2 regions of the Pseudomonas sp. ZS1P83 genome follow, and region 1 is predicted to be linked to the other one. Evidence: predicted binding sites of a transcription regulator. Region 1 holds the regulator's gene; the other holds the start of a gene.
The links. Region 1 encodes sigma-54, which starts transcription at its own class of promoters, with help from an activator protein. Its sites were predicted from a motif close to ANTGGCATNNANNTTGCTNT; they were not measured.

Region 1 (6,740 bases):
CGAAAAAGGCGAGTTGGTGTCATACATTCTCGGCACGTACTCCGGCCGTAAGCTCGGGATGCCGAGCACCGCCAATGCCGGCGGGGTGCACAACCTGTTCGTCACCCATGGCGACGAAGACCAGGCAGCCTTGCTGCGACGCATGGGTCGCGGCCTGCTGGTCACAGAATTGATGGGCCAGGGCCTGAACATGGTCACTGGCGATTACTCCCGTGGCGCGGCGGGTTACTGGGTCGAAAATGGGGAAATCCAGTTTGCGGTCCAGGAAGTGACCATCGCTGGCAACATGCGTGACATGTTCAAACAGATCGTTGCGGTGGGTAATGACCTGGAATTGCGCAGCAACATTCGCACAGGTTCGGTGCTGATCGAACGGATGACGGTAGCGGGTAGCTAACGCTTAACCGTTACGCAAAAAGGCGCGCCACCCATCGTTGGGCGGCGCGCCTTTTTTGTGCGTTGATTTTCTCGGGATTGTTTTGGTTCTCATTACCGAATGAGCCCAGATCATGAGTTCTGCCTTGCACGAGCAGCCTTACCTTGAAATCTGGCGCTGGATGAGTCGCCAGATCCGTTGCGCAATCGTTCCCGGGATCTCCGCCGCTGAAAACCTGGGGCTGACGCCTTGGGCGGCCAGCGGACTGATCAGTTTCGGCATCATGGTGGGTGCGTTCGGGCTGTTTCTGGTGGATCGAAAGGTCTCCGGAGCGAGTCCGCAAATGTGGGTCGGCACCCTGGAACGGCCCGTGATTCCACCGCGTTTCTAGTGTTTTTGTTTGCCATCATCGCGCACAACATCCCCGAAAGCAGGGCGGTTGGTGTGTCGGCGGGTGGAGGCTGTCGCGGGTCAAGACGTTCCTGATCGGTGCTGCTTCAGGGTTGGTCGAGCCGGTCTTCGCGCTGTTGTGTGCCTGGCTGGTGAGCCTGGCGGAATTGTTGTTGCCCTTGGGGTTGACACTGGCAGCCGGGGCAATGTTGCTGGTCGTCACCCATGAAGTCATTCCCGAGTCGCGCCGCAATGGTCACGACAAGCTTGCAAGTCTTGGGCTGCTGATCGGGTTTTGTTTGATGATGGTGATGGATACGGCGCTCGCCTAGGCGAGTGCTTAACCACCTTCGCCGAAGTAGTCCTTGATCAAATCCACCAAAGCCTGCAAGGCTTCGTCAGCCTGCTCACCTTCGGTACTCAGGTGAATTATTGTTCCCTTGCCGGCAGCGAGCATCATCATCGCCATGATGCTTTTTCCGTCTACCATGGACTCGGGAGTACGTCCGACCCGAATCGTGCAATCTTTGAACTCACCGGCGACGCCAACGAATTTCGCAGAAGCACGGGCATGCAAACCCAGTTTGTTGATGATTTCAATTTCCAGAGCAGGCATCGCGGTGTGAATCCTTTAGCTGAGGTCGCGGTGGCGAACCTGGACGTTCTTCAGGGTTTTTTGCAGGGCCTGACCCAGACGTTCGGTCAGGTAGACGGAGCGGTGATGTCCACCGGTGCAGCCAATGGCAATGGTGACATAAGCACGGTTGCTGGCGGCGAAGCGTGGCAGCCATTTGAGCAAGTACGTGGAAATGTCCTGGAACATCTCTTCGACATCCGGCTGCGCCGCCAGGTACTCGGCGACCGGTTGATCGAGCCCGGAATGATCGCGCAACTCCGGCTTCCAATAGGGATTGGGCAGGCAACGCACGTCGAACACCAGATCGGCGTCCACCGGCATGCCACGCTTGAAACCAAAAGACTCCACCAGAAACGCAGTACCGGGCTCCGGCTGGTTCAGCAGGCGCAGCTTGATGGTATCGCGCAGCTGATACAGGTTCAGGTTGGTGGTGTTTACTTTGAGATCGGCGAGGTCGGCAATCGGCCCGAGCAGGCTGGTTTCATCGTTGATGGCTTCGGCCAGCGAGCGATTGGCATTGCTCAGAGGGTGGCGCCGGCGGGTTTCCGAGAAGCGTTTGAGCAAGGTTTCTTCATCGGCGTCCAGATAAAGCACATCGCACTGGATATGCCGGCTGCGCACTTCTTCCAGCAGTTCGGGAAACCGCGACAAGTGACTTGGCAAGTTACGCGCATCGATGGATACGGCAACCAGCGGTTGTGCCAGCTCGGTGTGAATCAACGCGCGTTCGGCCAGTTCCGGCAGCAGGCCGGCGGGAAGGTTGTCGATGCAGTAGTAGCCGTTGTCCTCGAGAACATCGAGCGCGGTACTTTTACCTGAGCCGGAGCGGCCACTGACGATGATCAAACGCATGATTACTGACCGTTTTGCTCGTCCAGGACGACCTGATACAAGGCTTCATTGCTCGGGGCGCTGCGCAGTTTTTCGCGCACTTCCTTGCGATCGAGCATGCTGGCGATCTGGCGCAGTAGCTCCAGGTGCGCATCGGTGGCGGCTTGCGGGACCAGCAGAACGAACAGCAGGTCAACCGGGGCGCCGTCGATGGCGTCGAAATCGATGGGGGCATCAAGGTGCATCAAGGCACTGATGGGCGAGTTGCAGCCCTTCAGGCGACAGTGGGGAATGGCGATGCCGTTGCCAAAACCGGTGGAACCGAGTTTTTCACGGGCAATCAGAGCCTCGAAGACATCTTGCATCTCCAGATCCGGCACTTCTTTATGGATAAGGTTGGCAATTTGCTCGAGGGCTTTCTTTTTACTGCCGCCCGGCACGTTCACGAGGGAACGGCCGGGGGTCAGGATGCTTTCAAGTCGGATCATGGGTTGGGAGTGTTAACGACCGGTCGCGCCCTGGAGGAGGCTTTGGGTCTTTTCCTTATGCTTTTTGAGTTGTTTATCCAGCTTGTCAGTCAGTGCGTCGATAGCCGCGTACATATCGGTATGCTCCGCGTTTGCGACCACTTCATTGCCGGGAATATGCAGCGTGGCTTCGATTTTCTGCTTGAGCTTTTCGACCGTCATCGTGACTTGCACGTTGGTGATCTTGTCGAAATGCCTCTCTAATCGTTCGAGTTTTTCGCCGATGTAGGTGCGAAGAGGTTCGGTCACTTCCAGTTGGTGTCCACTGATGTTGACTTGCATACAGCTCTCCTTCGTTGCCAGTGCATAAAGCGGCAGGCAGAAATGCCTGCCACTGGAACGCTGTGGCGTGGCTCTACATCAACCGCTTGCGTTCGCTCGAAGGCGCGATCCCGAGGGATTCGCGGTACTTGGCGACGGTGCGGCGAGCCACCTGAATGCCTTGTGCCTCCAGTAAACCAGCGATCTTGCTGTCACTCAACGGCTTTTTCTGATTTTCCGCGGCAACCAGTTTTTTGATGATCGCGCGGATCGCTGTAGACGAGCATTCACCGCCCTCAGAGGTGCTGACGTGACTTGAGAAAAAGTATTTCAGTTCATATATGCCCCGTGGGGTATGCATGAATTTCTGCGTGGTCACCCGAGAAATCGTCGACTCGTGCATGCCCACCGCTTCGGCGATGTCATGCAGGACCAGCGGTTTCATGGCTTCGTCGCCGTATTCAAGAAAGCCGCGCTGATGCTCGACGATCTGAGTGGCTACTTTCATCAGGGTTTCGTTGCGGCTTTGCAGGCTTTTGATGAACCAGCGGGCCTCTTGCAACTGATTGCGCATGAAGGTGTTGTCGGCGCTGGTGTCGGCGCGGCGTACGAAACCGGCGTATTGAGCATTGACCCGCAGTCGCGGCACGGATTCCTGGTTCAGTTCCACCAGCCAGCGCTCGTTGTCCTTGCGTACGATCACGTCGGGAACGACGTATTCGGCTTCGCCGGACTCGATTTGCGAGCCTGGGCGCGGGTTGAGGCTCTGGACCAGTTCAATCACTTGGCGCAGCTCATCTTCCTTGAGCTTCATGCGACGCATCAGCTGGCTGTAATCGCGGCTGCCGAGCAGGTCGATGTAATCGGTGACCAGGCGTTTGGCTTCGACCAGCCAAGGAGTCTTGGCGGACAACTGACGCAGTTGCAGCAGCAGGCATTCGCCCAGGTTACGGGCGCCGATGCCAGCGGGTTCGAATTGCTGGATGCGGTGCAGGACAGCTTCGATTTCGTCCAGTTCGATGTCCAGTTCCGGATCGAAGGCTTCGAGAATCTCCTCGAGGGTTTCGTCCAGGTAGCCCTGATTGTTGATGCAGTCGATCAGGGTCACGGCAATCAGGCGATCAGTGTCGGACATCGGTGCCAGGTTCAGTTGCCACAGCAAGTGGCTTTGCAGGCTTTCGCCGGCCGATGTACGGGTGGTGAAATCCCACTCGTCGTCATCGTTGCTCGGCAGGCTGCTGGCGCTGGTCTGGTAGACGTCTTCCCACGCGGTATCGACGGGCAGTTCGTTGGGAATGCGCTCGTTCCAGTCGCCTTCCTCGAGGTTGTCCACCGTCGGGGCGGTTTCCTGGTAGGAGGGTTCAGAAACGTCGGCGTTGGGTGGCTGTTCCGCTTTGTCGGCCAAGGGGTCAGCGTTATCGAAGTCGTCGCCTTCTTCCTGGCGTTCGAGCATCGGATTGGACTCCAGGGCCTCCTGGATTTCCTGTTGCAGGTCCAGGGTCGACAATTGGAGCAGGCGGATGGCCTGTTGCAGCTGCGGTGTCATCGTCAGCTGCTGGCCCATTCTCAAGACTAGCGATGGTTTCATGGCAGGGGCTTAACACCTTATTCGCCGGCGCACATGCGCCATCCACTACAGGACGCCGGAGCGCCAAACATAAGCAAATTATATGCCTGAAACCGCAACGTTTGCCTAGAGCGCTGTAACAATAAAAAAGTATTCATTTTTATCGAGACGAGCACTCGATCGACTAGCCAGGCACCTCAGTGCTTACAAGCGGAACTCATGACCCAGATACACTTCCTTGACCAGGTCGTTGGCCAGGATGGTGGCAGAGTCACCTTCGGCTATCAGCTGGCCATCGTTGACGATGTAGGCGGTTTCGCAGATATCCAGGGTTTCACGGACGTTGTGGTCAGTGATCAGCACACCAATGCCCTTGGCCTTGAGGTGATAGATGATCTGCTTGATGTCGCCCACCGAAATCGGGTCCACACCGGCGAATGGTTCGTCGAGGAGAATGAATTTCGGGTTGGTGGCCAGTGCCCTGGCGATTTCCACGCGGCGGCGTTCACCGCCGGACAGACTCATGCCGAGGTTGTCGCGGATGTGGCTGATGTGGAATTCCTGCAATAGGCTTTCCAACTCCTTGCGACGACTGTTCTTGTCGAGCTCCTTGCGGGTCTCGAGGATTGCCATGATGTTGTCGGCTACCGAGAGTTTGCGGAAGATCGATGCTTCTTGCGGAAGATAGCCAATACCGGCCTTAGCACGACCGTGCATAGGCTGGTGGCTGACATCCAGATCGTCAATCAGTACGCGGCCCTGGTCGGCTTGTACCAGACCGACAATCATGTAGAAACAGGTGGTCTTGCCGGCGCCGTTGGGGCCTAGCAGGCCGACGATCTGACCGCTGTCGATCGACAGGCTGACGTCACGCACGACCTGACGGCTCTTGTAGCTCTTCGCCAAATGCTGAGCTTTCAGAGTTGCCATTACTGGGCCTTTTGCTCGTCGGTTTTCTTCTTCGGCTGGATCACCATGTCGATGCGCGGACGCGCCTCGGTGACCTTGTTGCCGGTGGCGCGACCGGCGCTCGCGAGCTTTTTGACCGTGTCGTAGACGATTTTCTCGCCTTGGGTGACGTTGTTGTCCTTATCGATGACTTTGGCGCGATCGATCAGCACGACGCGGTTTTGCGCAGCGTGGTACTGGATCGTTACCCCGTAACCCTGAACCGGCTTGGTATCGCCCGCAGTTTGCAGTTGCTCGAAGTAGGCGAGGTTGCCCACCGAAGTCATCACGTCGATGTCGCCAGTCGGGGTGCGGGTGATGGTTACGGTGTTGCCGGTAACCTTCAACGAGCCCTGAGTAATGATCACGTCACCTTTATAGGTGGCGATGCCGTTCTTGTCGTCCAGCTGGGCGTCGTCGGCCTGGATGCGGATAGGCTGCTCTTGATCGTTCGGCAGAGCCCAGGCGCTCACGCTTCCCAGTGCTGCGCCCAGACTGAGCAAAATAGGGAGGGTTTTAACGAGCCTCATACTGTCCTCTTACGTTAGATAGCAGGTGTATCCTGCTTTCTTTCAAATACGCTTTCATTCCCTTGCCAGTCGACACACCACCAGCGCCGTCGATTCTAACGGGTTGCTCGGTCTGCGCATATTGCTGCTGCGGGAACACTGTCATGCGGGTGGTGGTAATCAGAGTCTTGCGGTTTTTCTCGTCGAAGCGTGTGATGCGCACCGAGTCAATCAGTTCGACCTGAGTGCCGTCGGGGTTCACTTCGCCGTGCTCGCTTTGGACGTGCCAGGGAAACTCGGTGCCGCGGAACATGTTCAGGTCGGGATTGGTCAACAACGTTACTTCGGTCGCCTTAAGGTGTTCGACCTTGTCGGACGTCATTTCGTATTGCAGTTTGCCGTCCGGCAGGTACTGCACGCTGTGGGCGTTGACCGCGTAATAGTCGATCGCGGTTTCATCGACCTTTGCCACTGGCTGGTCGAGGAAGCGTTCCGGACTGATGTTCCAGTAGCCGACCGCCGCGAATATCGCTGCGATGCAACCAAACACCAGGAATTTGCGAATCTTTTTGCTCAGCATAGTTGGCTCACAGGTACGCAGCGTTGGCCGCATCGAGGCGGCCCTGGGCGCGCAGGATCAATTCGCAGAATTCGCGAGCGGCACCCTCGCCACCACGAGCCTGGGTGATGCCGT
Region 2 (6,740 bases), 1.9 Mb from region 1:
CCGTCAGCATCGCCCCCTTCAACATCAAGGCTCCGGACGGTCGGCCGCTGGCGAAGCTTAAGCGGCTGGACATCAGTGAAACGACCGTAGACCTGGCCAAGCAGCAAGTGGTCATCGGCAAGATCCGCAGCCAAAAACTGGAAACCTGGGCCGCCCTCGAAGCCGACGGGCAACTCGATTGGCAGAAACTGTTCGCCAGCCAACCGTCCAAACCGGCCGCCAAAGCCAACGCCGAACCGGTCAGCACCCCGGCAGCTGCCGACTCACCAAAGCCTGAGCCGGCGCCGCCAAGCAAACCTTGGCAGGTGCTGCTCAAAGACGTGCAACTGCGTGATTACCAAGTGCATCTGGCCGACCGCAAGGCGCAACCCGCCGTGGCGCTGGACGTCGGCCCGCTGAACCTGGACCTGCAGAATTTCGACAGCCTCAATGGCTCGCCTTTTAACCTCAAGCTCGACACCGGTCTGGGCAAGCAAGGCAAAATCACGGCAGACGGCGTCGTCAATCTCGCCCCGGTCAGCGCCAAGTTAAACGTACAGACCAAGGACATCGACCTGCGCGTCGCCCAGTCCTACATCAACCCGTTCATTCGCCTGGAACTGCGCAGCGGCATGCTCGGCAGTGATCTGGCGGTCGATCTGAAAAGCACCGAGCCACTGGCGTTCAGCGTCACAGGCCGCGCCCAGGTCGATCAACTGCATACCCTCGACACCCTCAAAACCCGCGACTTCCTCAAGTGGCAGCAGTTGGTGCTCGAAGGCCTGAATTATCAACACGGCGACAGCCTGTCGATCAACAAGGTCACCCTGTTCCAGCCTTATGCGCGCTTCATGATCAATGATGATCGCACCACTAACGTCGATGACTTGCTGATCCCGCAACCGGCCGACCCAGGCGCCAAAACGGCTGCAGCCAAACCTGCGAGCAAGGAAAAGCCGCTGGGCATCCACATTGGCGGCATTGCCATCAATGACGGCTCGGCCAACTTCGCCGATTTCAGCCTGACCCCGAACTTCGCCACGGCCGTGCAGCAGCTCAACGGGCAGATCGGCACCATCGACAGCCGTCAGGCGAAACCGGCCAGCGTCGACATCAAAGGCAAGGTCGACCGCTATGCGCCAGTGACCATCAAGGGCTCGGTCAATCCGTTCGACCCGATGTCCAGCCTCGACATCGCCACCAGCTTCAAACGGGTGGAACTGACCACGCTGACGCCCTACTCCGGCAAGTTCGCCGGCTACCGCATCCGCAAGGGCCGACTCAATCTCGACCTGCATTACCTGATCACCAAGGGCCAGCTCAAGGCCGAAAACAAAGTGGTGGTCGAGCAGTTGCAACTGGGTGAGAGAGTCGACAGTCCAGACGCCGTGAGCCTGCCGCTGAAACTGGCGATTGCGTTGCTCAAGGACGTCGATGGCAAAATCTCCATCGAGCTGCCGGTGACCGGCGACCTGAACAACCCGCAGTTCAGCATCATGCCGATCGTCTGGCAGACCCTGCGCAATCTGATTGTCAAAGCCGCCGCGGCGCCGTTCAAAATGATTGGCGGGCTGGTCAGTGGTGGTGGTTCGGAGGATTTGGGCACTGTCTCGTTTGCGCCAGGTTCAAGCGACCTGAGCAAGGATGCCGAGGGTTCGTTGGTCAAACTGTCCCAGGCCCTCAAGGAACGTCCGGCCTTGCGCCTGGAAATCGAAGGCACGTCTGCCGCAAGCAGCGATGGCCCACCGATCGCCGAGCAACGTCTGGAACGGGAATACCAGTACAACTACTACAAAATGCTCCAGCGCCGCGGTGACAAAGTGCCGGCGCAGGCTTCGCTACTGCAAGTGCCGGACAACGAGAAAGGTTCGCTGCTGGAAGGGATCTACCGCACGCGCCTGAAGACGCAGCCGCCCGCCGAATGGAAGGACCTGGGCAAAGAAGAACGCACCGCGAAAATGCGTGAGGGCGTGATCAAGTTCTGGAGTTCCAGCGACGTTCTCTTACGCCAGCTGGGTCAGGAACGCGCCAGCAGCATCAAGGACTATCTGGTCGACAAGGGTCAGTTGGCCGATGACCGCGTGTACTTCATCGACGCTAACCTTGGCGAAGCGGAAGGTGACGGCCGGGTGGTTACGCCATTGCATCTGGATGCCGAGTGATGGGCGCGAAATGGCTGACGAGCCTGGTACTGGCAATGGCCGCCAGTCAGACCTCGGCAGCCGATACCCTGCGCTGCGGCAGTCAATTGGTCAGTGTCGGGGACAGGTCCAGTGAAGTGTTGCAGAAATGCGGTGACCCGGTCAGCCGTGATCTGTTGGGCTACAAGCGCAGCGCTAACCGACGGGAAGAGTTTCAAGTCGAGGAATGGACCTACGGACCCAACGGCGGGATGTATCAGTACCTGCGTTTTGAAGGTAATCGTTTGAAGCAGATCACCAGCAAGCGCGGTAACTGAGAATTAACCTTCACCTGCCAGCCGCTACAGAGATTTTTACCCATCCACAATAGAACAGGCCCCGACACGAATGCCGAGGCCTGTAATGGCCACATCCTTATGGCCTTCGCATGAACCCTCCAGAGGCGGCAGGCGTATTGCTCGGCCCGCCTGCCGCGCCATCTCCCAGTCCAGGCGAGAAGTCTTGCCTTACTCGGCTTTCAGGCCGTCAGCGGAGACCGCTTTGACGCCTTTGATTTTCTTGGCGATAGCCACGGCGGTGGTTTTCTGAGCGTCTGTCACCGCAACGGTGGACGACAGGGACACAACGCCTTTGTTGGTTTCGACTTTAATGTCGGTACCAGGAATGCCTTTTTCGGTGACCAGATCTGCTTTGACTTTGGTAGTGATCCAGGTATCGGAAGTGGATTCTTTAGCCTTGGTCATTTCACCCGCCGCCAGTGTCATCGGGGCTTGGGTGGCTTGGCTGGTCTGTGCAAATGCAGCGTTGGCCAAGGTCAGGGTCAGCGCGGTAGCAGTAGCGGCAGCGATAGCGAACTTCTTCATACGAGTAACTCCTGTTTTTCTAGATAGTCTGCTGCGTGTCTTGTCAGCAGGGTTACTGGGTATATTGCGAACGGTGTGCCAACTTTGAGACAGGAAATAAATCCTTATAAATCATCATCTTATGAATATGACCAATTTTCGGAATCATGCAAATTGCATGACCTCGTTGTTATTGACATGCAAGTTGCGGGTTTTAACGCAGGCCTAAAGCCATGAATTGTCGGGATTTTCTTGCCGGCGTGATGACCATCAAATTCCAGACAAAAAAATACCCCACCATTAAGGCGAGGTATGGTGCAGCCAGCGCTAAATCAAACGCCTGGGCAGCCAGTAGTCGAATAGTCCTTGGCGGCAGTGGTTGCGCAAGTCCAACCGGCAGTCGCGCTACGAGAAATGGTAATAGTCTTGCCCAATACAGGCGCCGGGGCATTGATCAGCGTACATACAATGGTTCCGGTACCAGCGGCAACAGTCCCCGTCACCGAAAGGTTGCAGTTCTGAGTAGCAGCAACAGTCGCATTGACGTTGGCAATGGTCGGATCGGCGGACCCTGCGTTAATGACATCTTCATAAGGCACTTTCAGCGCCGAAACTTCGGCAATACCCGCCGTCACTTTGGCCCGAGCCTGATACTTGGAGTACTGCGGCAACGCAAACGTCGCCAGAATCCCGATGATCGCCACCACGATCAACAGCTCGATCAGGGTAAAACCTTTTTGAGTATTCATAGACAAGCTCCATGCATGAGTCGAAATCTCATGATCTGAACTAGCCGCAGCACAGCCCATGCCAAGCCCTTCGCTCCGTGTTGGCGGGGCGTGCGATCGATACAAACCCCTTTCCTACCCCCAGAATCCGCACTATCTGACACTTTTTGTCACCTGAACGTCGCTGGTTAGGTTCCTTCGCTTGACTAGGCTATAAGTCATGAACTGTCTGCGTCCGGTATCCCAATGAATGACATCGCCCTTAGCGGTCTGGCCAAGCAATTGGTCCTGGCCGAGCTGCTCACTGACAAAAGCGCGCAACAGGCGTATCAGCAAGCCCAACGCAATCACCTCCCCCTGGTCAGTTACCTGGTGCAGAACAAGCTGGTGAAAAGCCGCCAGGTCGCCGAGATCGCGTCAGAACACTTCGGCATGACCTTGCTCGACCTCAACTGCCTGGACAAGGAAATCCAACCCAAGGGTCTGGTCAGCGAGAAACTGATCCGCCAGCACCACGCCCTGCCCCTCTGGCGACGCGGCAACAAACTGTTCGTGGGGATTTCCGACCCGACCAATCACCAGGTCATTAACGATATCCAGTTCAGCACCGGGCTCAATACCGAAGCCATTCTGGTCGAAGACGACAAACTCACTGATGCCATCGAAAAATTCTTCGACAGCCCCGGTACCGGCCTGGAAGACATGGCCGATGTCGACCTTGATGGTGTGGACATCGAGTCGATCGATGACAACAAACAGGACGCCATCGCCGGCCAGGATGCCGATGACGCGCCGGTGGTGCGCTTCGTCCACAAAATGTTGCTGGACGCGATCAAAAGCGGCTCTTCAGACCTGCATTTCGAACCCTATGAAAAAACCTACCGCGTGCGGATGCGTACCGACGGTATTTTGCGTGAAGTCGCCAAACCACCGATTCAACTGGCCAATCGCATCGCCGCGCGGCTGAAAGTCATGGCCAGCCTCGACATCTCGGAACGGCGTCGGCCGCAGGACGGGCGGATCAAGATGCGCCTGTCCAAGAGCAAATCCATCGACTTTCGGGTCAACACCCTGCCAACCCTGTGGGGCGAGAAAGTGGTGATCCGGATCCTCGACCCGTCCAGCGCTCAAATGGGCATCGACGCCCTCGGCTATGAGCCCGATCAGAAAGACCTGTACATGGCCGCCCTCAAGCAGCCACAGGGGATGATTCTGGTGACCGGGCCCACTGGTTCGGGCAAGACCGTGTCGCTCTACACCGGCCTGAATATTCTCAACACCGTGGACATCAACATCTCCACCGCCGAAGACCCGGTGGAGATCAACATGGAAGGCATCAACCAGGTCAACGTCAATCCCAAACAAGGAATGGACTTCGCCCAGGCGCTGCGCTCATTTCTGCGACAGGACCCGGACGTGATCATGGTCGGCGAGATCCGCGACCTCGAAACCGCCGAAATCGCCATCAAGGCGGCCCAGACCGGGCACCTGGTGCTGTCGACCCTGCACACCAACAGCGCCGCCGAAACCCTGACACGCCTGCACAACATGGGCATCCAGGGGTTCAACATTGCCACCTCGGTCAGCCTGATCATCGCCCAGCGCCTGGCGCGCAAATTGTGCAGCCATTGCAAGAAACCCATCGAGATTCCCCGTGAGGCGCTACTCAAGGAAGGCTTCCCCGAGGAACGCATCGGCTCATTCACGATCTATGAGCCAGTCGGTTGCGATCACTGCAACAACGGTTACAAAGGCCGAGTCGGGATTTATGAGGTGGTGAAGAACACACCGGACCTGCAACGGCTGATCATGGCCGAAGGCAATTCACTGGAAATCGACATCCAGATGCGTAAGGACGGTTTTAACGACCTGCGTACGTCGGGCCTGCTCAAGGCCATGCAAGGCATCACCAGCCTTGAAGAAATCAACCGGGTCACCAAGGACTGAATATGGCGGTCAAAGCAGCAAAAATCAGCGTCTACGCCTGGGAAGGCACAGACCGCAAAGGCACCAAAATGACCGGTGAGTTGAGCGGTCAGAACCCGGCGTTGATCAAGGCCCAGTTGCGCAAGCAGGGCATCAACCCTGGCAAGGTACGCAAGAAGTCCACCTCGATTTTCAACATGGGCAAGCGCATCAAGTCCCAGGACATTGCCCTGTTCACCCGGCAGATGGCGACCATGATGAAAGCCGGTGTACCGCTGTTGCAGTCCTTCGACATCATCGGTGAAGGCTTTGATAACCCGGCCATGCGCACACTGGTAGACGAGGTAAAACAGGAAGTCGCGGCGGGTAACAGCTTCGCCGCTTCCCTGCGCAAAAAGCCCCAATACTTCGATGAGCTCTACTGCAACCTGGTCGATGCCGGCGAGCAGGCGGGTGCTCTCGATACCCTGTTGGAGAGAGTGGCGACCTATAAGGAAAAGAGCGAAAGCCTCAAGGCCAAGATCAAAAAGGCCATGACCTACCCGCTGGCGGTGGTGTTCGTTGCGGTCATTGTGACCGGGATTTTGCTGGTCAAAGTGGTGCCGCAGTTCGAATCGGTATTCAAAGGGTTTGGCGCCGAATTGCCGGCTTTCACCGTGATGGTCATTGGCTTGTCGGAGTTCATGCAGGCGTGGTGGTGGGCGATGCTCGGCGTGCTGATCGCGGTGATCTTCGGCGTGCGCCACGCCTTTAAAACGTCGCGGGGCTTTCGGGACCGGATGGACACCTGGTTACTGAAACTGCCGTTGATTGGCACACTGATGTACAAGTCTGCCGTGGCCCGTTACGCCCGCACACTGTCGACCACCTTCGCCGCCGGGGTGCCGCTGGTGGAAGCCCTGGATTCGGTGGCCGGCGCGACTGGCAACATCGTATTCAAGCGTGCGGTGCTGCGTATCAAGCAGGACGTATCCACCGGTATGCAGCTGAATTTTTCCATGCGCACCTCCGGCATCTTTCCCAACATGGCGATTCAGATGACAGCCATTGGCGAAGAGTCCGGCGCGCTGGACGACATGCTCGATAAAGTCGCGAGCTTCTACGAGGACGAAGTGGACAACATG

Region 2: ACYZT0_RS00575 (pilin) is a predicted target of sigma-54. The motif match lies at 3,758-3,777, and genes of this name have one in related genera.

What each region holds. Positions count from the first base shown of each region.
Region 1 covers NZ_CM142706.1:4,501,091-4,507,830, reverse strand. Annotated here, with positions in the region: gene pmbA (metalloprotease PmbA) at 1-397, shown strand, start outside; partial or broken gene ACYZT0_RS21385 (FagA protein) at 510-590, shown strand; partial or broken gene ACYZT0_RS21380 (ZIP family metal transporter) at 582-1,098, shown strand; gene ACYZT0_RS21375 (HPr family phosphocarrier protein) at 1,107-1,382, opposite strand; gene rapZ (RNase adapter RapZ) at 1,398-2,255, opposite strand; gene ptsN (PTS IIA-like nitrogen regulatory protein PtsN) at 2,258-2,722, opposite strand; gene hpf (ribosome hibernation-promoting factor, HPF/YfiA family) at 2,735-3,043, opposite strand; gene ACYZT0_RS21355 (RNA polymerase factor sigma-54) at 3,117-4,610, opposite strand; gene lptB (LPS export ABC transporter ATP-binding protein) at 4,794-5,519, opposite strand; gene lptA (lipopolysaccharide transport periplasmic protein LptA) at 5,519-6,067, opposite strand; gene lptC (LPS export ABC transporter periplasmic protein LptC) at 6,054-6,626, opposite strand; gene ACYZT0_RS21335 (KdsC family phosphatase) at 6,634-6,740, opposite strand, start outside.
Region 2 covers NZ_CM142706.1:107,226-113,965, reverse strand. Annotated here, with positions in the region: gene ACYZT0_RS00590 (DUF748 domain-containing protein) at 1-2,141, shown strand, start outside; gene ACYZT0_RS00585 (DUF2845 domain-containing protein) at 2,141-2,437, shown strand; gene ACYZT0_RS00580 (BON domain-containing protein) at 2,627-2,983, opposite strand; gene ACYZT0_RS00575 (pilin) at 3,295-3,711, opposite strand; gene pilB (type IV-A pilus assembly ATPase PilB) at 3,937-5,637, shown strand; gene ACYZT0_RS00565 (type II secretion system F family protein) at 5,640-6,740, shown strand, end outside.